DNA from 2 places in the Pseudomonas sp. LB3P81 genome. Region 2 is predicted to be linked to the other one. Evidence: riboswitches for the same ligand, from Rfam matches in the RefSeq annotation. Region 2 holds a riboswitch; the other holds the start of a gene.
The links. A riboswitch is a leader RNA that binds a small molecule or an ion and turns the genes downstream of it on or off. The one in region 2 is predicted to bind cobalamin.
Positions count from the first base shown of each region.

Region 1 (12,079 bases), 970 kb from region 2:
AACCGTCGATGATTTCGGATTTTTCCACGACGCCGACGCAGAAGCCCGCCAGGTCGTAGTCTTCGCCTTCGTACATGCCAGGCATTTCAGCGGTTTCGCCGCCGACCAGGGAGCAGCCGGACAGTTCGCAGCCCGCGCCGATGCCGGTCACGACCTGGGTCGCGGTCTCGACGTTGAGTTTGCCGGTAGCATAGTAGTCGAGGAAGAACAGCGGCTCGGCGCCGCAGACCACCAGGTCGTTCACGCACATGGCCACCAGGTCGATGCCGATGCTGTCGTGCTTGTTCAGGTTCAGCGCCAGACGTAGCTTGGTGCCGACGCCGTCGGTGCCGGAAACCAGCACAGGCTGTTTGTAGCCGGCCGGGATTTCGCAGAGGGCGCCGAAACCGCCCAGGCCGCCCATGACTTCCGGGCGCGCAGTGCGCTTGGCGACGCTCTTGATGCGTTCGACCAATGCTTCACCGGCGTCGATGTCTACACCGGCGTCCTTGTAGCTCAGGGAGGGTTGCTTGCTCATGATCCAGGCCTTTAGGGGGGATTCAGGGGTAACGACCGAGTCCAGTGGGACCGCCGAAACAAACGAAGGGCATGTGCCTTGCGCGAATTTCAGGGTGCCCGGCTGTTGCCGGTCTGCGAAGGCGCGCGATTTTATCAGGCTTGAGGGGCAGCGGCCATCCTCAGGCCGACAGCAGGGGCATATCGATACAAAAAAACCGGTATTGCCCGTGTTGGTCGCCTCCCGCTTGGCTGTATAAGGTATCGCGATTATCCGTCTATCGTTATGGCAGTGCGAAAAACTTAACCGGGACGTGTGAATGTTTTGCGTCGGGCGATGGTCACAGCCTTGCTCGATTGTCTTCATGCGGTCAGTTCCAGCCGCTCTTGTCGTCAGGAATCTTCCATGCGTTTTTTCAGATCATTGTTTGTGGGTTGTTTGTCTCTGGTCAGCCTGGCGAGTCATGCCGAAACCGTCAAAGGCCTTTATCAAGTGCGCGAGCCCGTCACCAGTCAGGCGGCAGAAGAACGCGATCAAGCCACCCAGCGCGCGCTCGACACGCTGGTGTTGCGCCTGACCGGCGATCCCAAGGCTGCGCAAAGTCCGGGGCTGGCGGCCATTCGCAAGGAGCCGCAGCAGATCATCAGTCAGTACGGTTTCGATGCCGGCCCGCCGGAAGTGCTGAAAGTTGATTTCGACCCGGCCAGCACCGAGCAGGCGTTGCGCCGCGCCGGTTTGTCGCTTTGGGGTGCGAACCGGCCGTCGATCCTGGTCTGGTGGTTGAATGACTCCACCGAGGGTTCGAGCCTGGTCGGTGATGGCCAGGCCAGCGCCGCGCCACTGCGTCGCGCGGCGCAACACCGTGGTCTGCCGCTGCGTTTGCCGCTGGCGGACCTGAGCGAGCAACTGGTCGCCACGGCGCCGAATCTTGAAGGCACGGATGCGGCGCCCTTGCGCGGCGCATCGGATCGTTACAACGCTGACGCCTTGCTGGCCGTGCATGCCCGTGAAGAGGGCGGTCAGTGGCAGGCCAAATGGCATTTGTGGCTCGGCGATCAGAAGGAAGCGGGCAGCGTGCAGGGCGCGGATCAGGCCGCCGTCGCCGATGCGGTGCTGCTGGCGGTCAGTCAGCGTCTGGCGCCACGCTTTGTGGTCAAACCGGGTGTCTCGGGTGAGCAGTTGCTGGAAGTGCAGGGCATGAATCTGGAGCGTTACGCGACGCTTGGGCGTTTGCTTGAGCCGTTTAACGCGCGCCTGCAGAGTGTCGACGCTGACCGGGTTCTCTACCGGGTCAATGGCAGCGCCGAGCAGTTGCGCTCGCAGTTGTCGCTGGCGAAGTTGCAGGAGGTTCCGGCGGGTGAGGCGCGGGCACCGACGGCGCCTGTTCAGCCGGTGGTCCAAGGGGCGGCGCCTGCTGCAGCGCCAACGCCTGCACCGGTGCCGCAGTTGCGTTTCCGTTGGTAAGGTTTTCTTTCTTTATATAGATGCATATGGAGTGGTACATGGCCGATACGCGGCGTTGGTTCTGGTTGGGCGGGGTGGTTCTGCTCTGCGCGTTTATCTGGCTGTTGCATCCGATTCTGACGCCGTTTCTGGTAGCGCTGTTGTTGGCGTATCTGTTCGACCCGCTGGTGGATCGGCTGGAGAAGGCCGGCCTGTCCCGGACTTGGGGGGTGGTGGCGGTGTTCGCGCTGTTCACCTTGATTTTCACCACCTTGTTGCTGGTGCTGGTGCCGATGCTCGCCAAGCAGTTGTTTCGCTTGTATGAACTGGCACCGCAGATGCTCGACTGGTTGCAGCACACTGCATTGCCGTGGGCACAGTCGAAGTTCGGGCTGTCGGACGGTTTCTGGAAGTTCGACAAGCTCAAAGCGGCCATCAGCGAGCACATGGGCCAGACCACCGACATCGTCGGCGTGGTGCTGAGTCAGGCGACCGCTTCCGGTCTCGCGTTGATCGGTTGGCTGGCTAATCTGGTGCTGATCCCGGTGGTGAGCTTTTATCTGCTGCGGGACTGGGATGTGATGGTGGCCAAGATTCGCAGCCTGCTGCCCCGTGACCGGGAAGAACGTGTGGTGACCCTGGCGGGTGAATGCCATGAAGTGCTTGGTGCGTTCGTGCGCGGGCAGTTGTTGGTGATGGTGGCGCTGGGTGTGATCTATTCGGCGGGCCTGATGCTGGCAGGGCTGGAGCTGGGGCTGCTGATCGGGATGATCGCCGGCCTGGCGGCGATTGTGCCGTATATGGGGTTTGTCATCGGGATTGGCGCGGCGCTGATTGCTGGCCTGTTCCAGTTTGGTGGCGACTTGTACCCCATGGTTGGCATTGTCGCGGTGTTCATGGTCGGCCAGGCGCTGGAGGGTATGGTGCTGACGCCGTTGCTGGTGGGCGACCGGATCGGCCTGCACCCGGTGGCGGTGATCTTTGCGATTCTGGCCGGTGGTGAGCTGTTCGGTTTCACCGGCGTGCTGCTGGCGCTCCCGGTGGCGGCGGTGATCATGGTGCTGGTGCGCCATGTGCATGATTTGTATAAAGATTCGGATATCTACGGCGGCGTCGACGAACCCAAGCTCTAGGGTTCGCCGATGACGCGTCGCGGGCGGTCTGGTTCAGTGCCAGGCTGGCCCGTGTCCCATGGGCGGCTGTCACTTGCGCTGCCAAAGAAACGCTCATGAAACCGGTGTGATAACGCAAACCTTTGATTTTGCTTATGGTCTGTCGCATTGTGCGGTCAGCTTCACGGGTATAAACTTCGCAAACTTTACACAGAGGCCACTAACGGTTCCTTTGGAACTGTTCAGTCAGCATGAAACCGATTCAGCTGCCCCTAGGTGTGCGTCTGCGTGATGACGCTACCTTTATCAATTACTATCCAGGCGCCAATGCCGCTGCACTCGGCTATGTCGAGCGGCTGTGCGAAGCCGACGCTGGCTGGACCGAAAGCCTGATTTACCTCTGGGGCAAGCACGGGGTAGGGCGCACACATTTGTTGCAGGCAGCCTGCCTGCGCTTCGAACAGATGGGTGAGCCGGCGGTATATCTGCCACTGGCCGAGTTGATGGATCGCGGCATCGAAATTCTCGACAACCTCGAACAGTACGAACTGGTCTGCCTGGATGATCTGCAGGCGGTTGCCGGCAAGGCGGACTGGGAAGAGGCGTTGTTCCATCTGTTCAACCGACTGCGTGACAGCGGTCGACGGCTGCTCATTGCAGCCTCGACATCACCGCGTGAATTGCCGGTGAAGCTGGCGGACCTGAAATCCCGTCTCACGCTGGCGCTGATCTTCCAGATGCGACCGCTGTCCGACGAAGACAAATTGCGTGCCTTGCAACTGCGTGCATCCCGTCGTGGATTGCACCTGACCGATGAAGTCGGGCATTTTATTTTGACCCGTGGCACTCGCAGCATGAGCGCGCTGTTCGAGTTGCTTGAGCGTCTCGATCAGGCCTCTCTTCAAGCTCAGCGCAAGCTGACCATTCCGTTTCTAAAAGAGACGCTGGGCTGGTAAACACTGGGTTTTTGGCATATTTCAGGCGCCAAAAAGTTCGCTTTCCTACAGGGTGTAGGCCGCGCGAGCGTCTAAATGGGGCTTAAGCGCTTAGATGGAAGCGCGAAACCGGAAAGTCACATAAAGTTCGATTGAATTTGCAAATGAGGATGATAGCGGGCATAGTCTCGGCTTCTTTACAACTATCAGCCACGGTCGTGCCCATGCTAAATCGCTTTGCACCCCTCGTGCCTCTCGCACTCGTCACCCTGTTGTTCGGTTGCGCTGCCCACTCTCCAGTGTCGGAGCAAGCGCCTCAACAGCAGGTAAAAAATTCAGTAACTGCGCAATCCTCTTCCGTCCTTTTCCAGGAAGAGCTGGCCGCCGATAAAGAACTGGCAGACTTCGCCGATGGCAAGTCCTACCAGCTTCCGGTTCTGGCCGACAGCATTCTCGAACGTGGCATGTCCCTGATCGGTACCCGTTACCGTTTCGGCGGCACCTCCGAGGCTGGCTTCGATTGCAGCGGCTTCATCGGTTATCTGTTCCGTGAAGAGGCCGGCATGAACCTGCCGCGTTCCACTCGCGAAATGATTAACGTGGACGCACCGCTGGTTTCTCGCAGCGCCCTCAAGCCAGGCGATCTGCTGTTCTTCGCCACCAATGGCCGTCGCGGTCGTGTCAGTCACGCGGGGATCTACCTCGGTGACAACCAGTTCATCCACTCCAGCAGCCGCAAAAGCGGTGGTGTCCGGGTCGATAGCCTGGGCGACAGCTACTGGAACAAGACCTTCATCGAAGCCAAGCGCGCACTCGCGATGGCCCCGACCGTGGTCACGGCACGCAAGTAATGCTTCAGCCTGTCGCCACCTCAGTGGTGACAAAAAGCCTCTCTGCAACAAAGTAGGCGGACAGTTTGTAAGGCGAACTTAAAGTCTTACTTGAAGTTTGCCGCATAGCCGCTAGAATCCTGATCTATTATTGATGGCAAACCGCCTGCGTCCTGCGCAGGCGGTTTTCTTTTCTGCCCTGTCGGCAGAAAAAAGCCGCAGCCAGATCAGGATGTTCTGCAGATGACGATGTCGGCCCGCCTCGCACTCATGTTCTTCGCAGCGCTGCTCAGCGCCTGTGCCAGCCGCACACCGCCGCCTGCACCGGTGGTTCGCGCGCCGATTGTTTTCGGTTCTCCCCAAGCTTTTTCGCCTGAGGCAGAGGATGTGCTGTTTCGTGCGTTGGGTCTGGTCGGCACGCCTTATCGCTGGGGCGGCAACACGCCGGATTCCGGGTTCGATTGCAGCGGCCTGATCGGTTATGTCTACCGTGACGTCGCCGGCATTTCCCTGCCGCGCACCACCCGCGAGATGATCAGCATGCAAGCGGCCAATGTTGGCAAGGAAGGCCTGCAAACCGGTGACCTGATTTTCTTCGCCACCAAAGGCGGCTCTCAAGTCAGTCACGCCGGGATCTACGTCGGCGAAGGTCGCTTCGTCCATGCGCCGGCCACGGGCGGCACGGTGAAGCTAGACAGCTTGTCCAAAGCGTATTGGCAGAAAGCCTACCTGAGCGCCAAGCGTGTTCTGCAACCCGAGCATCTGGCGCGCAATCCTTAGTTCCAAGAGGTTGTTGTCATGACCGCCCGCACACTCAATCTCGACGATTCCCTGTATCAATACCTGCTCGACGTTTCCCTTAGGGAAACGCCGCTGCTCAAGCGTTTGCGCGCTGAAACCCAGGCGCTGCCGATGGCGCGCTGGCAGGTGGCGCCGGAACAGGGGCAATTCCTCGCCTTGCTGGTGAAGCTCACCGGCGCCAGGCGATTGCTGGAAGTCGGCACGTTCACCGGTTACAGCGCGTTGTGCATGGCGGCGGCATTGCCGGATGACGGTTCGTTGATCTGCTGTGATATTCCCGGCGACTACAACGCTACGGCGCGCCGTTACTGGCAGGAAGCGGGGCTCGCTGAACGAATTGACCTGCGCCTGGCGCCTGCGCTGGAAACCCTGGCTCAGTTGGATCAACCCGAACAATTCGATTTGATTTTCATTGATGCCGACAAGGCTAACTATCCAGCCTACCTGGAGCACGCGCTGCGTCTGCTGCGCGTTGGTGGTCTGGCGGTGTTCGATAACACGCTGTGGAGCGGGCGGGTGCTTGAGCAGAATCCCGAGAGTGAAGATACCCGAGCTATCCAGGCGCTTAATCTCGCGTTGAGAGATGACTCGCGTGTGGATTTGTCGCTGTTGCCGTTAGGCGATGGATTGACGCTCTGCCGCAAGAAGTAGGTGTGCGCTGAAAAGATCGCAGCCTTCGGCAGCTCCTACATTGGATGGCATACACCCTGTAGGAGCTGCCGAAGGCTGCGATCTTTTAACGTTTACTTAATTGCAGAAACCCGCCACACCTTATTCCCCACATCATCCGCCACCAGCAAATCACCCTGCTGATCAATCACCACACCCACCGGCCGGCCCATTGCTTTCTTCTCTTCATTGAGGAAACCCGTGAGCACATCAACCGGTTGCCCAGTCGGTTTGCCGGCACTGAATGGCACGAAAATCACTTTGTAACCACTGTGCGGCTTGCGGTTCCACGAACCATGCTGGCCGATGAAGGCGCCTTCCTTGAATTGCGCCGACAGCGTGTTGCCTTCAGCAAACGTCAGGCCCAGTGACGCGGTATGCGGGCCGACGGCGTAGTCTGGCGCGATAGCCTTGGCGACCAGGTCCGGGTTTTGCGGCTCGACGCGAATGTCGACGTGCTGGCCGTAATAACTGAACGGCCAGCCGTAGAACCCGCCGTCCTTCACGGAAGTGATGTAGTCCGGCACCAGGTCGCTGCCGATTTCATCCCGCTCGTTGACGGCCGTCCACAAAGCGCCGCTCTGCGGTTCCCACGCCATGCCATTGGGGTTGCGCAGGCCGGAGGCGAAGATCCGGTGATTGCCGGTGGCGCGATCCACTTCCCAGATCGCCGCGCGACCTTCTTCCTGATCCATGCCGTTTTCGGCGACGTTGCTGTTGGAGCCCACCGTGACGTACAGCTTGCTGCCGTCCTTGCTGGCGATGACATTTTTGGTCCAGTGGTGATTCAGTGTGCCGCCCGGCAGATCAACCACTTTGATCGGCTGTGACTTGATTACCGTGTCGCCATTCTCATAGTGAAAACGCAGCAAGCGGTCGGTGTCGGCGACATACAGGTCATTGCCGACCAGGGTCATGCCGAAGGGCGAATTGAGGTTTTCCAGAAACACCGTGCGGGTTTCGGCGATGCCGTCGTGGTCCTTGTCCCTCAACAGCGTAATGCGGTTCGGGCTGGGTACGCCGGCACCCGCGCGGCCCATGGCTTTCTTCATCACCCAGCCTCTAACGCCTTTGCCATCGTCGGGTTTGGGCGGTGCGTTGGTTTCGGCGACGAGCACGTCACCGTTCGGCAGCACATACAGCCAGCGCGGGTGATCGAGGCCTTCGGCGAACGCGGCCACCTGAGTGCCCGCTGCGGCGGTGGGTTTCGCACCGTCCGGCCAGCCGATCGCCGGGGCGATGTTCACCGTCGGGATCAGGGTTTTGTTCGGTTCTGGCAATTTGGGCGACGGGCCGGTGCCGTCGGAGACTTGCAGGGTAGAGGTTTCACCGCAGGCGGCGAGCCCTCCGGCGAGGGCGATGACGAGAACGAGCTGGCGCTTGTGCATGCTGATCTTCCCTATAAATGCAGTGACCTGATCAATAGAGACGCGCAAACCCGCGATGGTTCAACCGGTCAGCCGCGAGCTTCCTTGAACAGCACGGCAATGCCGGGGTGATAGTGGCCGACTTCGTTGCGCAACTTGCGGTAGGCGTAGGGGAAATACCAGGCGGCGGCGCAGGTGTGTTCCTTTTGCAGGTCGTCGACCATGTCCTGGAGTTCTTCCGGGGTAGCGCCGTGCTGGGCTTTTTGCGGTGCAACGAACAGGCAGCCGAGTTTCAGGTCGCTGACGTAACTGATGCGCCTGGCGTCGCTGGTGATGTCGGCCAGCGCTTGTGTCAGGTTCAGGCTGTTGACCCGTGGCCAGCGCTGCGTGGCTTGAAGGTAGGCGCGCTCTTCGCGGGTGGCGATGAACAGGTCGGCGCGGGCGTTGCGTTCGCCTTCTTCGTTCTGTTTACGGGTCGGTGTGTGTTGCAGCGTGACCATTTCCGCCATCCACGCGGCGGCCGAGAGCAAGCCGAGGTTGGCTTTTTCGTCGTACCAGTAAGGCATGTCGTTATCGCCGCGCACCGCGTTGTAGCGGTCGATACAGTCAAACCAGCGTTCGAGTACCGGACGCAGGAATTCCAGCTTCGGATTGCTGATAATCATGCCTTGCATGTGGCTTACCCTTGTTATTGTGATGTGGGTTTGTGGCTCTTTGATATCACTGCTGAAAGCGTGGCACAAGATTGACGTCGTTTAATTGATAGACGGCAATTATTCGCCCGTCGGCGTCCCGGCTTTAATTGACGCTCCACCCCCAACCCTCTAACCTTCGCGGCTTGTTTCAGGTGCTCTGTGGCCTTGGTCGACAGAGTGAAACAGGGAAGCCGGTGAGTGCGTTCGTGCAATTCATGAACAATCACGATCCCGGCGCTGCCCCCGCAACGGTAAATGTGTGAAGACTGCGCCTTGAGCCACTGTGTCGATATCGACATGGGAAGGCGCGCAGTCAGGCGTGACGCCGCTCATGAGCCCGGAGACCGGCCTGATCCATCCAGCGGCATCACGGTGGGCGATGCCAGGCTTCTTGCCGTCTATTCTTGTGCCTGCCCGCCGTTATCCAGCCTCAACGGAGAGCTCCCCATGACTGATACTCCCGATCGTGACGAACGCCATCTGGCGCGCATGCTGCGAAAAAAAGCCGTGATCGACGAACGCATCGCCAACTCGCCAAATGAATGCGGTCTGCTGCTGGTGCTGACCGGCAATGGCAAAGGCAAAAGCAGCTCGGCGTTCGGCATGCTTGCCCGCTCCATGGGTCACGGCATGCAGTGCGGCGTGGTGCAGTTCATCAAGGGCCGCAACAGCACGGGTGAAGAACTGTTCTTCCGCCGCTTCCCCGAGCAGGTGCGTTTTCATGTGATGGGCGAGGGCTTTACCTGGGAAACCCAGGACCGCCAACGAGACATCGCCGCCGCCGAAGCTGCGTGGGCCGTTTCCCGTGAACTGCTGCGTGATCCGTCGATCGGTCTGGTGGTGCTCGATGAGTTGAACATCGCCCTCAAGCACGGTTACCTCGACCTCGATCAGGTGCTCGGCGACTTGCAGGCGCGTCCGCCGATGCAGCACGTGGTGGTCACCGGTCGCGGCGCGAAGCCGGAGATGATCGAGCTGGCTGACACCGTCACTGAAATGGGCGTCATCAAGCACGCCTTCCAGGCCGGGATCAAAGCGCAAAAAGGCGTCGAGCTGTGAATACTATTTTATGAAAAGCATCCGTCACTGCCCGGCGGTCTTGATTGCCGCGCCGGCCTCCGGTCAGGGCAAGACCACCGTCACCGCCGCGCTGGCCCGTTTGCATCGCAATCAGGGGCGCAAGGTTCGCGTGTTCAAATGCGGACCGGACTTTCTCGACCCGATGATTCTCGAGCGCGCCAGCGGTGCGCCGGTGTATCAGCTGGACATGTGGATGGTCGGCGAGCAGGAAAGTCGCCGGCTGTTGTGGGAAGCCGCCGGCGAAGCTGATCTGATCCTGATCGAAGGCGTCATGGGGCTGTTCGACGGCACGCCGTCCAGCGCCGATCTGGCGCGACACTTTGGTGTGCCGGTGCTCGCCGTGATCGACGGCACGGCGATGGCGCAGACGTTCGGTGCGCTGGCATTGGGGTTGGCGAAGTATCAGCCGGACTTGCCGTTTGCCGGGGTGCTGGCCAACCGCGTCGGCACCTTGCGTCATGCGCAATTGCTTGAAGGCAGCCTCACTGAAGGCCTGCGCTGGTATGGCGCGTTGTCCCGGGAAACCGGGATTGAATTGCCAAGTCGGCACCTCGGTCTGGTTCAGGCCAGCGAGCTGAACGATCTTGATCTGCGCCTCGATGCGGCGGCGGATGCCTTGGCCAGCAGTTGCGAAGTCGCATTGCCACCCGCCGTGGAATTCGCTGCACCTGATGTCATCGCTGCCGAGCCGTTGCTGGCCGGTGTGCGGATTGCCGTGGCCCGTGATGAAGCATTCGCATTCACCTACGGCGCGAGCCTGGATTTGCTGCGGGCCATGGGCGCCGAACTGCTGTTTTTCTCGCCGATCCGCGACGCGCAGTTGCCGGAGGCCGACAGCCTCTATCTGCCGGGCGGCTACCCGGAATTGCACCATGTGGCGCTGGCACAGAACACCCCGATGCTCAACGCCATCCGCGCTCACCACGCGGCGGGCAAACCGTTGTTGGCCGAGTGTGGCGGCATGCTGTATTTGCTCGACTCGCTGACCGATGTCGAAGGCACTCGCGCAGAGCTGGTCGGCTTGCTGGCCGGGGATGCGGTGATGCAGAAACGGCTGGCGGCGCTGGCGTTGCAGGCGGTCGAATTGCCGGAGGGTTCGCTCCGTGGGCACACCTATCACCATTCGTTGACCAGTACCGAACTTGAGCCGATTGCCCGTGGCCTCAGCCCTAACGGCGGGCGTGGGGCGGAGGCGGTTTATCGTGAGGGGCGGATGACGGCTTCTTATGTGCATTTCTATTTTCCGTCCAATCCGGCTGCTGTAGCCGCATTGTTTGTGCCGGACCTTGAGGCCGCCTTCGCGAGCAAGTCGAATCGTCGCACCGCCGCTCCCACATTAGTCAGTGCGTTGCCTGAAGAAACGCAGTCCACTGTGGGAGCGGGCTTGCTCGCGAAGAGGCCATGACTGACAACGCATTCAGCCAGGCCGAACGCGAAGCGGTCTACCGAGCCATCGCCGAACGCCGCGACATGCGCCACTTCAGCGGCGGCACCGTCGACCCCGAGTTGCTCCGGCGCCTGCTTGAAGCCGCGCACCAGGCGCCGAGCGTCGGCCTGATGCAGCCCTGGCGATTCATCCGCATCAGCGATCGCGCCCTGCGCGGCAAGATCCAGTTGTTGGTGGAAGAAGAGCGCATCCGCACCGCCGAAGCCCTCGGCGAACGCACCGACGAATTCATGAAACTGAAAGTCGAAGGCATCAACGACTGTGCCGAGGTGTTGGTCGCCGCGTTGATGGACGATCGCGAACGCCACATCTTCGGCCGCCGCACCTTGCCGGAAATGGACATGGCCTCGTTGTCCTGCGCGATCCAGAACCTGTGGCTGGCTTCCCGTGCCGAAGGACTGGGCATGGGGTGGGTCTCTTTATTCGAGCCGCAAGTCCTGGCCGACTTGCTGGGTTTGCCCGCCGGGGCCAAGCCTTTGGCGATTCTTTGTCTCGGGCCGGTCAAGGAATTCTATCCGGCGCCGATGCTGGTACTCGAAGGCTGGGCGCAGGCGCGACCGCTAAGCGAATTGCTGTATGAAAACTATTGGGGAGTGAGTCAATGAGTGTGGCGTTGTTGAGTGTCGCCGCGGTTGCGCTGGATGCGCTGCTGGGTGAACCCAAACGCTGGCATCCGCTGGTGGCGTTCGGCCGTTTTGCCGACCGCATCGAACAACGTTTCAACGGCGGTGGACGCGGCTGGCGCAGTCACGGCGTTACCGCTTGGGTGATCGCGGTCGTACCGCTGACCTTGCTCGCCACGGCTTTTTCCTGGGCACCCTATGTTGGCTGGATCGTCGAGATTCTCGCGCTCTATTGCGCCCTCGGTATGCGTAGCCTCGGTGAACACGTCGAGCCGGTTGCCAAGGCGCTGCGCAGTGATGATCTGGAGGAAGCGCGCAAGCGTGTCGGTTACCTGGTCAGCCGCCAGACCAGTGAACTGGATCAAACCGAAGTCGCCCGCGCCGCCACCGAATCCGTCCTGGAGAACGGCAGCGACGCGGTGTTTGCCGCACTGTTCTGGTTTGCGATCGCGGGTGCGCCCGGCGTGGTGCTCTACCGATTGAGCAATACGCTGGATGCGATGTGGGGTTATCGCAACGAGCGCTTCGAACGTTTCGGCTGGGCCGCGGCGAAGATCGACGACGTGCTCAACTACATTCCT
Region 1 covers NZ_JBUBVG010000001.1:1,625,732-1,637,810, reverse strand. The annotation lists gene purM (phosphoribosylformylglycinamidine cyclo-ligase) at 1-517, opposite strand, end outside; gene ACYZTL_RS07525 (DUF2066 domain-containing protein) at 902-1,960, shown strand; gene ACYZTL_RS07520 (AI-2E family transporter) at 1,999-3,072, shown strand; gene hda (DnaA regulatory inactivator Hda) at 3,303-4,007, shown strand; gene ACYZTL_RS07510 (C40 family peptidase) at 4,211-4,837, shown strand; gene ACYZTL_RS07505 (C40 family peptidase) at 5,060-5,596, shown strand; gene ACYZTL_RS07500 (O-methyltransferase) at 5,615-6,268, shown strand; gene ACYZTL_RS07495 (PQQ-dependent sugar dehydrogenase) at 6,361-7,674, opposite strand; gene ACYZTL_RS07490 (hypothetical protein) at 7,743-8,327, opposite strand; cobalamin riboswitch at 8,482-8,715, shown strand; gene cobO (cob(I)yrinic acid a,c-diamide adenosyltransferase) at 8,796-9,407, shown strand; gene ACYZTL_RS07480 (cobyrinate a,c-diamide synthase) at 9,418-10,833, shown strand; gene bluB (5,6-dimethylbenzimidazole synthase) at 10,830-11,480, shown strand; gene cbiB (adenosylcobinamide-phosphate synthase CbiB) at 11,477-12,079, shown strand, end outside.
Region 1: another riboswitch for cobalamin. It lies ahead of cobO (cob(I)yrinic acid a,c-diamide adenosyltransferase); the one in region 2 lies ahead of ACYZTL_RS03005 (CbtB domain-containing protein).

Region 2 (12,079 bases):
GCCTGTGGCATGACTACCGCGACAAGCGCAACGAGTACGAGGCGCTGCGCCGCGACAACTACGCCGATGCGCCCGCGCCGAGCTGGTCGACCTTGTGGGCAGGCAACGACAACGCGCTGCTGAGTATTTTCCGGCACTTCGACAGTGCCTCGGTGAACAAGGGCCTGATCGGCGATGTGCCACAAACGATGTGGCTGTTCGATTTTCCGCTGTTGGAGCGCACGTACTATCAGTTGGCGGTCAACTTCGACGTGTTCGGTAACGTCTCCCATCAGGCTCAGACGCGTCTGTATTTCGACCTGATTCGCAACGGCGCCGAACAGAACTTCCTGCGTCTGATGCCTGCCGACTCCCGGGACGGCTATCTCGACGACTGGTATCAAAGCAGCGGTAAATTCAAGATGTGGCTCGACTATGAAGCCATCGACAACGACAAACCGACGGCGCTGAAGCTCGACGAGAAAGACCCGAAGCGCGACTTCGCGATGCAACTGCTGGCTCGCTACGGTGAACTCAACGCCAAGCCCGATCCGATCAACCGCTGCGACGGGGCGTATTGCTCGCGGCCAAATATCGATCCGGCATTGCAGAGTACCGAGCAGGCGCTCAGCCGCCTGACCTCGCGTCCTGCTGCCGGGCTGAAAGTCATCGATCAGTTGCCGGAAGCAACAATGCTGCGTATTGAAACGGCGAGCGGCAAGCGTGAGGTATACAGCCTGTTGCGCAACCGCGCGCACAGCAACGTGGCGTTCCTGCTGGGCGAGTCGCTGCGTTACCAGCCGGGGCTCGACACGCTCACCCTATTCCCCGGCGTACTCAGCAGCTATCCGAACTTCATGTTCAACATTCCCGCCGAGCAGGTGCCAGCGTTTGTGGAGGCGATGGAAAATGCCAGGGACGCCAACCGTTTCGAGAAAATCGTCGAGCGCTGGGGGATTCGCCGCAGCCATCCGCAGTTCTGGTTCTACTTCCATGACCTGAGCAAGTACGTCCAAGAAACCGACCCGGTGGAAGAGGGCGTGCTGGACATGAACCGGTACGAGAATCTCTGAATCCCCCCTATCTAACGTAGGAGCGAAGCTTGCTCGCGAAGGTGTATCAGCTACATACATGTTTCCTGACACACCTTCGCGAGCAAGCTTCGCTCCTACATTAGGCAGGGGGATTGTCGTAATCTTTCCCGACAAAAATACTGGGACTTTGTGCGGCGCGATGATTGGCGTAAACTGCGCCCAAGCCTGCGAGGAGTTTCCATGACCGCTATTACCATCACCGACGCCGCCCACGATTACCTGGCTGATCTGCTTTCCAAGCAGAACACCCCGGGCATCGGCATCCGCGTCTTCATCACCCAGCCTGGCACTCAGTACGCCGAAACCTGCATTGCCTATTGCAAGCCGGGCGAAGAAAAACCCGAAGATACCGCGCTGGGGCTGAAAAGCTTCACTGCTTACATCGACTCGTTCAGCGAAGCTTTCCTGGACGACGCGGTTGTTGACTACGCCACCGACCGCATGGGCGGCCAACTGACCATCAAGGCGCCAAACGCCAAAGTCCCGATGGTCAACGCCGACAGCCCGGTCAACGAGCGCATCAACTACTACCTGCAAACCGAGATCAACCCGGGGCTCGCCAGCCACGGCGGTCAAGTCAGCCTGATCGATGTGGTCGACGATGGTATCGCCGTGTTGAAGTTCGGCGGCGGTTGCCAAGGCTGCGGCCAGGCGGACGTCACCCTGCGTGAAGGCATCGAGCGCACCTTGCTCGAGCGCATTCCCGAGCTCAAGGGGGTTCGTGACGTGACCGACCATACGCAGAAAGAAAACGCCTACTACTAAGGTGTTCGCTGCGACATAAAAAACGGCACTGTGGCGAGGGAGCTTGCTCCCGCTCGATTGCGAAGCAATCGCAAAGCAGCTAATGCATTCTCCCGTGATGAATGCGTTAGCTGATGTTGGGACCGCTCCGCGGTCCAGCGGGAGCAAGCTCCCTCGCCACAGGTGCTTTAGGGCCGATACAAATGTGCATGCCCCGCGCGATACAGCGATGACTCGCTGAAATGATCGCTTCCTAGCACCCGCCCCACCAGAATCAACGCCGTTCGACGAAACCCTTTCGCCTCAACCTTCCCGGCAATATCCGCCAGCGTCCCCACCACCCAGTCCTGATCCGGCCATGTCGCCCGGTGGATCACCGCAATCGGACAGTCCGCGCCGTAATGCGGCAGCAATTCAACCAGGATTTTCTCCAGATGATTGACCCCAAGGTGAATCGCCATGGTCGCCCCATGCTGCGCCAGACTCCCCAGTTCTTCACCGGCGGGCATCGCAGTCTTGTCGGCGTAGCGAGTCAGAATCACGCTCTGTGACACGTCCGGCAACGTCAGCTCCGCGCCCAAAAGCGCCGCACAGGCCGCCGTGGCGGTGACACCGGGAATGATTTCAAACGGAATGTCGAGTTCACGCAGGTAGCGAATCTGCTCGCCAATCGCACCATAAAGGCTTGGGTCGCCGGAATGCACCCGCGCCACATCATGGCCATTGGCGTGGGCGGTCTTGATCAGTTCGATGATCTGTTTCAGGTGCAGTTCGGCGCTGTTGACCACCTGTACGGCGCAATGTCCTTCAAGTACGGCGGCGGGCACCAGGGAGCCGGCGTAGATGATCACTGGGCAGCTGCGGATCAGGCGCTGGCCTTTAACGGTGATCAGTTCCGGGTCGCCGGGACCTGCGCCAATGAAGTAGACGGTCATCGTCGTTTCCTGTCAGAAAAAGGGTCTGGGCAAAGCTTCAGATGAAGATTGCTCATGATCGAAGGCGGGGATTATCGAGGATTTTACGCAGTGCCGGCCAATGCCAGGGTGGCCTGGGCGTATTTTTGTCGCAAGATCAGCAGTTTTGCCGGTGCCTGAGCCAGTTGTTCAGCGAGGGCGAGGGCGGCACTTTCCGCTACGCCATAGCAGCCGGTGCGTTCAAAAGCGATGTCCGAGCGGTGGCTGAGTCTTGATTGATAACCGGCCAGTTGTTCACTGCTGAAGTACATCAAGGGCAGCGCAAGTTGTGCGGCGAGCTCGATCAGGCCGGGTTCGTCGCGCTTCAGGTCGATGCTGGCCAGGGCCTTGATCTGGTGAAGTTCGATTTGATGCGCCTGTAACGCCTGATCGAGTAACGCCCGCAACGTGCTGACAGGGCAGCCGCGCTGGCAGCCCAGGCCGACCACTAGAGTCGGCGCTGCGTCAGTATCCGTCATGCGTGGTATTGGCCATCGCTTTTGCGGCGAAACAACCAGGCGCTGACCAGGCCCAGGGCCAGCCAGAACGCCACGTTGGTCAGCTGCGAAGCGATTTTGAACTGCGCTTCCAGGGCTTGCGGCGCGAGCATCGAGTGCACTTCCGGTTGCGGCGCGCCGATGACGTGAGGAACGGCGAGAATCGCCACGCCAAGAATCTTCATCAGCCAGTGACGACTGAACACGATCAGCGCGATGCCAACAGCGGTAGACGCTGCAGTGCCGATCCACCAGATTTGCCGTTGGGCCAGATCCGCCGCGGCAGTGCCGGGCAATTCAGGCGGCAGGCCGAGGGTCGGTGCCAGCACGAACGTCGCGTAACCGGCCAGGCCCCAAAGCAGACCCTGAGAGGTTTTGGTCGGCGCACGCAAGGTGTAGAGGCCGGCGAGCATCAGCGCGAAACCCACTGCAACCACCAGGTTGCCGCCCGTGGTGGACAGCACGCGCTGCCAGCCGTCTTCCGGTTCCCAGGCTTTGGCGTCGTGGGTATGAGCGGCGGCACCGGCGGCATGTTGGTGAACCTCAACAGCAGCAGGTTCTGATTTTTCGTAGGTTTCCGCCTGCAGAATCAGCGGAGCGACCCAGAAGCTTTGCAGCAGGGTCAGCAACAGGGCGGCCAGCAGCCCGGTGAAACCTGCGGTTTGCGCAATACGCTTGATCATGTCGGCAGGTCTCAATGGCACGGGAAGGCGGAGCTGTGACGGGTATCGTGCGCGGCGTTGTGCACCGCTTCGATGTGCGAGAAACCGGCGAAATACACCAGGCACGCGCCCAGGATCGACGCACAGACGGCGGCGGTCAGGCGTTGAGCCAAGGTTGTAGTGGTGGTGCTGGCGGATGTGTGGCCGGTGCTGCTGATGATCGACATGGCGCTTCCCTCTGGTCTGTCAGCGGGTGAATAGAGCGCATGGAAGATCCCCGCGAATCGGGCTCGCAGAGATTCAAACAGCGCCCGCCCACCGCGGGTTTGTTATTCAGTGAACGTAATCGTCACTTTGTGTTGCGGGCCGGTCTCCGGGCTCGCGAGGGGCTTGGGCGTCAGCCGAAACCTGCAAGCGTCACCTTCCCATGCCGAACTGCTGGCACAGTGGATCTGACGCTTCGCTCGCTTACCGTTGCGGGGGCAGCACCGGACTGACATGGCTTTGAGTAAAGCACATGATTCACCGGTTTCCCGTTTCACCCTGTGAGGGGCACCCGTAACAAGGTATGTAGGAGAGCATGGGCGGGGGTTGGGCGTCAATTGGCAGGGGTTCTCAATTGGAACTGAATGATGATTCTACGGACATTGACCCGCTTCGACACCATGCGTAGCCTTGCGCTTTCGAGGTTCTTCGGCATTTGCCGAAGCTAAGAAGGGAACGCGGTCGATGCCGCGGCTGCCCCCGCAACTGTGAACGGTGATGTTCGCTGCCACGCCACTGCACGCTCCAGCCCTGGAGCCCGCGGGAAGGCGCAGCAAACGCCAGTCTAGCGACAGGCACACCGTCAGCCAGGAGACCTGCCTCGACACGAATTCTCACTACAACCGGGCGGGGTGATCCGGTGGCGAAATCTTCCGCGCGCCTGCCTGTGCAGCAGCGGTCGTCGTCCCGTATGCCCGCCACCTTGCCAAAGGGCATCCGATGAAAACACTGGCCAAACTCCCCGTCACCATCGTTACCGGTTTCCTCGGCTCGGGCAAAACCACCTTGCTGCGGCACATGCTCGACAACGCTCAGGGCCGCCGCATCGCGGTGATCGTCAACGAGTTCGGTGAGCTGGGCATCGACGGCGAAATCCTCAAGCAGTGCTCCATCGGTTGCACCGAAGAAGAAGCCAACGGTCGGGTCTACGAACTGGCCAACGGCTGCCTGTGCTGCACCGTTCAGGAAGAATTCTTCCCGGTGATGCGCGAACTGGTCGCCCGTCGCGGCGACCTCGATCACATCCTCATCGAAACTTCGGGTCTGGCCCTGCCAAAGCCTTTGGTTCAAGCCTTCCAGTGGCCGGAAATCCGCAGCGCCTGCACGGTTGATGCGGTCATCACCGTGGTCGACAGCCCGGCCGTCGCCGCCGGCACTTTCGCTGCCTTCCCGGATCAGGTCGACGCCCAACGCAAACTCGACCCGAACCTGGACCACGAATCGCCACTGCACGAGCTGTTCGCCGACCAACTGGCCAGCGCCGACCTGGTGATCCTCAACAAGGCCGACCTGATCAGCCCGGAAGACCTCGCCCGCGTACGCCTGGAAGTCGCCGAAGAACTGCCACCAGCGGTGAAAGTCATCGAAGCCAGCAGCGGCCGTCTGCCACTGGACGTGCTGATCGGCCTCGGCGCCGGCTCCGAAGAGCACATCGACAGCCGTCACAGCCATCACGATCACCATCATGAAGGTGAAGATGACCACGATCACGACGCCTTCGACTCCATTTCCATCGAACTGCCCCAAGCCGACGAAAGCCTGCTGCTGGACGCGCTGACCCAGCTGGTGGTCAAGCACGGCATCCTGCGTGTCAAAGGCTTCGCCGCCATCCCGAACAAACCGATGCGCCTGCTGATCCAGGGCGTGGGCACGCGATTCGACAAGCATTTCGACCGTCAGTGGGGCGCCGATGAAGCGCGCACCACGCGTCTGGTGTTGATCGGTCAGGAGCTGGACGCCGCGCAACTCGAAGCGCAATTGCGCGCCGCGCTCAGCGTTTAACCCATGCACCTGCTCAGGACCCAGCCCGGCGGTTTCGTCTCGGATGACAACATTGCCGACCTTGGACAAACCCCCGCCGAGCTGGTGATCCTGTGCAGCGGCGATTCCAGTCTGGCGTTGCTCGCCGAAGCGGCGCAGCAATTGCCCGACGACTACCCGAGCGTGCGCCTGGCCAACCCGATGCAGGTGCAGAATCACGCGTCGGTCGACTTGTACGTCGATGAAGTGCTGCGCCACGCCAAGGTGATTTTGATCTCGCTGCACGGCGGCATCGCGTATTGGCGTTACGGCGTCGAGCGTCTGGTCGAGCTTTCGCAGCGCGGCGTGCAGCTGATTCTGGTGCCCGGCGATGATCGCCCGGACCCGGAGCTCAGCGACCTGAGCACGGTGATACCTGAAGACCGTGATCGGCTCTGGCATTACTTGCGTCAGGGCGGCATGGCCAACGCTCTCGATCTGTTTCGCTGCCTCGCCAATCGCTGGCTGAATCGCGATTATGCGTGGGCCGAACCGCAAACCTTGCCGCGCACCGCGATCTACCACCCGCAAAAAAGCCCCGCAACATTGAGTGATTGGCAAGCCGACTGGCAGGCCGGTCAACCGGTGGCGGCGGTGCTGTTTTACCGCTCGCATTTGCAGGCGGCGAACACCGCGTTCATTGATGTTTTCTGCCAACGTTTGCAAGCGGCGGGGTTGAACCCGTTGCCGATTGCCGTGGCCAGTTTGAAGGAGCCCGGCTGCCTGACGGTGGTCGAGGACTGGCTGGATGAAGCCTGCGCCTCGGTGATTCTCAACACCACCGGTTTCGCCCAGTCCAGCCCCGAAACGCCGCATTTGCGACCGTTTCGCCGCAATATCCCGGTCATTCAGGCGATCTGCGCCCAGGACAACGAACCCGGCTGGCGTGCCAGCGAGCAAGGCCTCGGCCCGCGGGATCTGGCGATGCACATCGCGCTGCCCGAACTGGACGGGCGGATCATCAGCCGCCCGATCAGCTTCAAGGACCTGGCGTGGCGCAGCGAGCGCAGTCAGTCCGATGTGGTCTGCTATCGGCCACAACCGGAGCGCATGGATTTTGTCGCCGAACTGGCGCGGCGCTGGATCGAACTGGCGCGGGTGCCGAACAGCGAAAAACGCATTGCGCTGATCCTCGCCAATTACCCGACACGCGACGGTCGCATTGGCAATGGCGTCGGTCTCGATACACCTGCCGCCGCGTTGAATATCCTCCGAGCGTTGCACGCAGAAGGTTATCCGCTGCCCGCCGAACTGCCGGGCAGCGGCACCGCGTTGATCCAGCAATTGCTCGGCGGTGTCAGCAACGACCTCGATACCCTCGACCAGCGTCCGTGTCATCAAAGCCTGGCACTGGACGACTACAACCTGATGTTCAACGCCTTGCCCGAGGCCAACCGCCAGGCCGTGCTGGAACGCTGGGGCACGCCGGAAAGCGATCCGATGTTCCGCGGCGGACGGATGATGATTGCCGGGCTGCGTTTCGGCCTGACCTTCATCGGCATTCAACCGGCGCGGGGTTATCAGGTTGATCCGAGTGCGGTGTATCACGACCCCGATCTGGTGCCGCCCCACGGCTATCTGGCGTTCTACTTCTGGTTGCGTAACACCTACGGCGCCCATGGCGTGATCCACGTCGGCAAGCACGGCAACCTTGAATGGCTGCCGGGCAAAGGCGTCGGGCTGTCGGAAAGCTGCTGGCCGGACGCGTTGCTCGGGCCGCTGCCAAACATCTATCCGTTTATCGTCAACGATCCGGGCGAGGGCGCCCAGGCCAAGCGTCGCACGCAAGCGGTGATCATCGATCACCTGATGCCACCGCTGACTCGCGCCGAAACGTATGGCCCGCTGCGTAATCTCGAGCTGTTGGCCGACGAATATTACGAAGCGCAATTGCTTGATCCGCGTCGTGCCCGGGAGTTGCAACGCGACATCCTGCAACTGGTGCGCGACACGCACATCGACCGCGAGCTGCAACTGGACGAGAAGCTCGACAGCGATGCTGATGCGGCGATCTGGTTACCGCGTCTGGATACTTATTTATGCGATTTGAAGGAATCGCAGATTCGCGATGGCCTGCATGTGTTCGGCGAGTCGCCGACCGGACGTTTGCGCATCGATACGTTGCTGGCCTTGTTGCGCATTCCGCGTGGCGATGGGCGAGGGGCGCAATCGAGTTTGTTGCGGGCGTTGGCGAAGGCGTTCGGATTGGGTTTCGATCCGCTGGATTGTGCGTTAGCCGAGCCTTGGACCGGGCCGCGCCCGGCTGAATTGCAGCGCGTCGCTGATGAAGTCTGGCGCACGGCCGGTGACACACGCGAACGCCTTGAACTGTTCGCCGCGCAACTGATCTCGCAAGTATTAAATGCCAATCCCGAACCCTGTGGGAACATACCTTTGTGGCGAGGGGATTTATCCCCGTTGGACTGCGCAGCAGTCCCATTTTCCGGGGCCGCTTCGCGACCCAACGGGGATAAATCCCCTCACCACAAAAGCCCGCTCCCACACGAGGCAGGCTGGTCTGATGTGCAAGCCATCCTCGACAACCTGCGCCAAGTGGTCGCGCCACGACTGGACGCCTGCGGCCCGGCCGAAATGCGCGGTCTGCTCGACGCCCTCAGCGGTCGTTTCGTCCCGGCCGGCCCTAGCGGCGCGCCAAGTCGTGGACGCCTGGACGTGCTGCCCACTGGGCGCAATTTCTACTCGGTGGACGTGCGCAACCTGCCGACCACCACCGCGTGGCGCATCGGTTTCCAGTCGGCGAACCTGATTCTTGAGCGGCACTTGCAGGATCACGGTGATCACCTGCGCCAGCTCGGCCTGTCGGTCTGGGGCACCGCGACCATGCGCACCGGCGGCGATGACATCGCGCAAGCCATGGCGCTGATGGGCGTGCGGCCGGTCTGGGCGACGGGCAGTCAGCGCGTCGATGATTTTGAAATCCTGCCGCTGAGTGTGCTGGACCGTCCGCGGGTCGACGTGACTTTGCGCGTGTCCGGGTTCTTCCGTGATGCGTTTGCCAATCTGATCCGCCTGTTCGACGCCGCCGTGCAAGCGGTCGCCGCGCTGGATGAACCGGACGATCTCAATCCATTGGCCGCCAAGGTCCGCGCCGAGCGTGAAACGCTGCTGCAATCGGGGCTCGATGAGGAGGCGGCCAGGCGGCAGGCCGGTTGGCGAATCTTCGGCGCGAAACCCGGTGCTTATGGCGCGGGTGTGCAGGGCGCCATTGATGGGCGCCTGTGGCAAAGCCGCGACGACCTCGCCGAGGTGTACCTGAACTGGGGCGGCTACGCTTACGGCGGTACGGACGAAGGCACCGCCGCCCGCGAACAGTTCGCCCAGCGCCTGAGCCAGGTTCAGGCCGTGCTGCAAAACCAGGACAACCGCGAGCATGACTTGCTCGATTCCAACGACTACTACCAGTTCCAGGGCGGCATGCTCGCCGCCGTGGAAAGTCTGAGCGGCGAAGCGGCGGCCAGTTACCATGGCGATCACAGTCAGCCGGACTTGCCAAAAATCCGCACGTTGAAGGAAGAATTGAACCGGGTGATCCGCTCGCGGGCGGCCAATCCGAAGTGGATCGACGGCGTGAAGCGCCACGGCTACAAAGGTGCGTTTGAACTGGCGGCGACGGTCGATAACCTGTTCGCCTTCGACGCGACGACACAACTGATCGACGATCACCAGTACGCGTTGCTGGCGGATGCTTATTTGCTGGACCCGGCGACGCGGGAGTTTGTTCGCGAACATAATCCGCATGCCTTGCGCGACATGACCGAACGGATGCTGGAAGCGCAGCAGCGCGGGATGTGGAAGGAACCGGGTGAGTACCGCGAGGCGCTGGAGAATTTGTTACTGGACATAGAAGAAGACAGCTAACTGTTGAACGCAGGGCAGCTGTGGCGAGGGAGCTTGCTCCCGCTCGGCTGCGAAGCAGTCGTAAAACCTGAAAATGCTGTGTGTCAGATTTTTTTTTGGGGCCGCTACGCAGCCCAGCGGGAGCAAGCTCCCTCGCCACAGAGTAATAGCCGACCATGAACGAGTATTGAAGATGACCGACACCCCCCATTTCCCGCTCTCCGCCGTGGTCGGCGCCGACGACTTGAAACTCGCCCTGTACCTCACCGCTATCGACCCGAAAATCGGCGGCGTGCTGATCGAAGGCCCGCGCGGCATGGCCAAATCCACCCTGGCCCGAGGCCTCGCGGACCTGCTCGCCAGCGGTCAATTCGTTACGTTGCCGCTTGGTGCCACGGAAGAGCGCCTGGTCGGCACCCTCGACCTCGACGCGGCCCTGAGCGAAGGTCGTGCGCAGTTTTCTCCCGGCGTATTGGCCAAGGCTGACGGCGGTGTGCTTTACGTCGATGAAGTCAATCTGCTGCCCGATCATCTGGTCGACCTGCTGCTCGACGTCGCCGCCAGCGGCACCAACCTGATCGAGCGCGACGGCATTTCCCACCGGCATTCAGCGAAGTTCGTGCTGATTGGCACGATGAACCCGGAAGAGGGTGAGCTGCGACCGCAATTGCTCGACCGCTTTGGATTGAACGTGGCGCTCAGTGGCCATACCGCACCGGCCCAACGTGGTCAGATCATCCGCCGGCGTCTGGATTTCGACAGCGATCCGCAACGGTTCTGCGCCGAGTGGGAAAGTCATCAACAGTCCCTGCGTGAACGTTGCGAGTACGCGCGCAGCACACTGGCGAGCATCCCCCTCGACGATGAAGCGTTGGCACAGATTACCGAGCGCTGCTTTGCCGCCGGTGTCGATGGCCTGCGCGCCGACCTGGTCTGGCTGCGTGCCGCCCGTGCCCATGCGGCGTGGCGGGGTGCGAGCGCCATTGCCGAGGCCGATATCGACGCGGTCGCTGAATTCGCCTTGCGTCACCGTCGTCGCGAACAATCGCCGCCGGCGCCGCACCAGGCCCAGCAACCCGCACCCCACCACTCCAACCCGAGCGAAGGCCAGGGCCAGTGGGGCGAGATGCCTGCCCAGGCGCTGCCGGTCGGAGCCCGGCGTGAAGTGCCGAGCTGGCCAAAAAAGCCCTAGGCATTCGCCCTCGATCTGATGCGGGGGCGAATGCCAGACCCCGTGCCGGACAGCTGGCCAACGGCAAACAGGGTAAACGTCAGGCCGCCCGCAGCGGCTCGATCGACTGGCCCGGCACCTTGCTCAATGGCCGTCCTCGTCAACGGCAGGATCTCCTGTTTCAGGTGCGCACCCGTTCGCCCCACGAACTGTGGCTGGTGATCGTCGACGCCTCGGCCTCGACGCGCCGCCACCAGGCATTGAGCGATGCCAAGGGTTTGTTGGCGCAACTGTTCGACGACGCTTACCGCCAGCGCGCGCGCCTGGCGTTGTTGACGGCCAGCGGTCATGCACCAGCGTGGCAAGTGCAGGGGTTGAAAGCTTCCACCGGTTTACGCCACTGGCTCGATGGCCTCGGTGCGGGCGGTGGCACGCCGTTGCTGGCGGCGCTCGGCGAGGCGGGGCAATGGCTCGCGGCACGACAAAAACGCTTTCCGGCGGAACAGCAGCGGTTGTTGCTGGTGACTGATGGGCGATTGAAGGATTGGTCGAGGTTGCCGGCGCTGGCGTGTCCGGGGTTGCTGATTGATATTGAGCGGGGGCCGATTCGGTTGGGTCGGGCGAGGCAGTTGGCCGCGGAACTACAAGCAGATTATCGACATATCGACGAGCTGATTTCAGGCTGAGTTTTGTGTTGTCTGTGCTGGCCTCTTCGCGAGCAGGCTCGCTCCCACAGTTAATCTCCGGCGTTGACAAATCCCTTGTGGGAGCGAGCCTGCTCGCGAAGGGATCACCTCGGTTTCGGATAATCCGGCTAATCTGCAACGCAGCTCTATGCTCTGAAAGCAGCCATTCAAAGGAGTGAATCATGCGTGTTCTAGCCACAAACAGTCAGGACGATTTCCGCGTCAAAGCCTACGCCGGCACCAACGGCGTGCTGCTGGCCATGGACCTGGCCGAATCCCGGCGCAAAGGTCTGTTGGGTTTTGCCATCGAAAAACAGCAGGGCAGCAAGCCCTGGCTGTTCCTGTTCAACAGCCTGACGTTCCCCGGCAAG
Region 2 covers NZ_JBUBVG010000001.1:656,268-668,346, reverse strand. The annotation lists gene ACYZTL_RS03030 (fatty acid cis/trans isomerase) at 1-1,052, shown strand, start outside; gene nfuA (Fe-S biogenesis protein NfuA) at 1,254-1,838, shown strand; gene cobM (precorrin-4 C(11)-methyltransferase) at 2,006-2,752, opposite strand; gene ACYZTL_RS03015 (cobalamin biosynthesis protein) at 2,836-3,249, opposite strand; gene ACYZTL_RS03010 (CbtA family protein) at 3,246-3,950, opposite strand; gene ACYZTL_RS03005 (CbtB domain-containing protein) at 3,962-4,156, opposite strand; cobalamin riboswitch at 4,277-4,504, opposite strand; cobalamin riboswitch at 4,599-4,811, shown strand; gene cobW (cobalamin biosynthesis protein CobW) at 4,914-5,975, shown strand; gene cobN (cobaltochelatase subunit CobN) at 5,979-9,872, shown strand; gene ACYZTL_RS02990 (ATP-binding protein) at 10,045-11,043, shown strand; gene ACYZTL_RS02985 (vWA domain-containing protein) at 11,163-11,708, shown strand; gene ACYZTL_RS02980 (phospholipase D-like domain-containing protein) at 11,891-12,079, shown strand, end outside.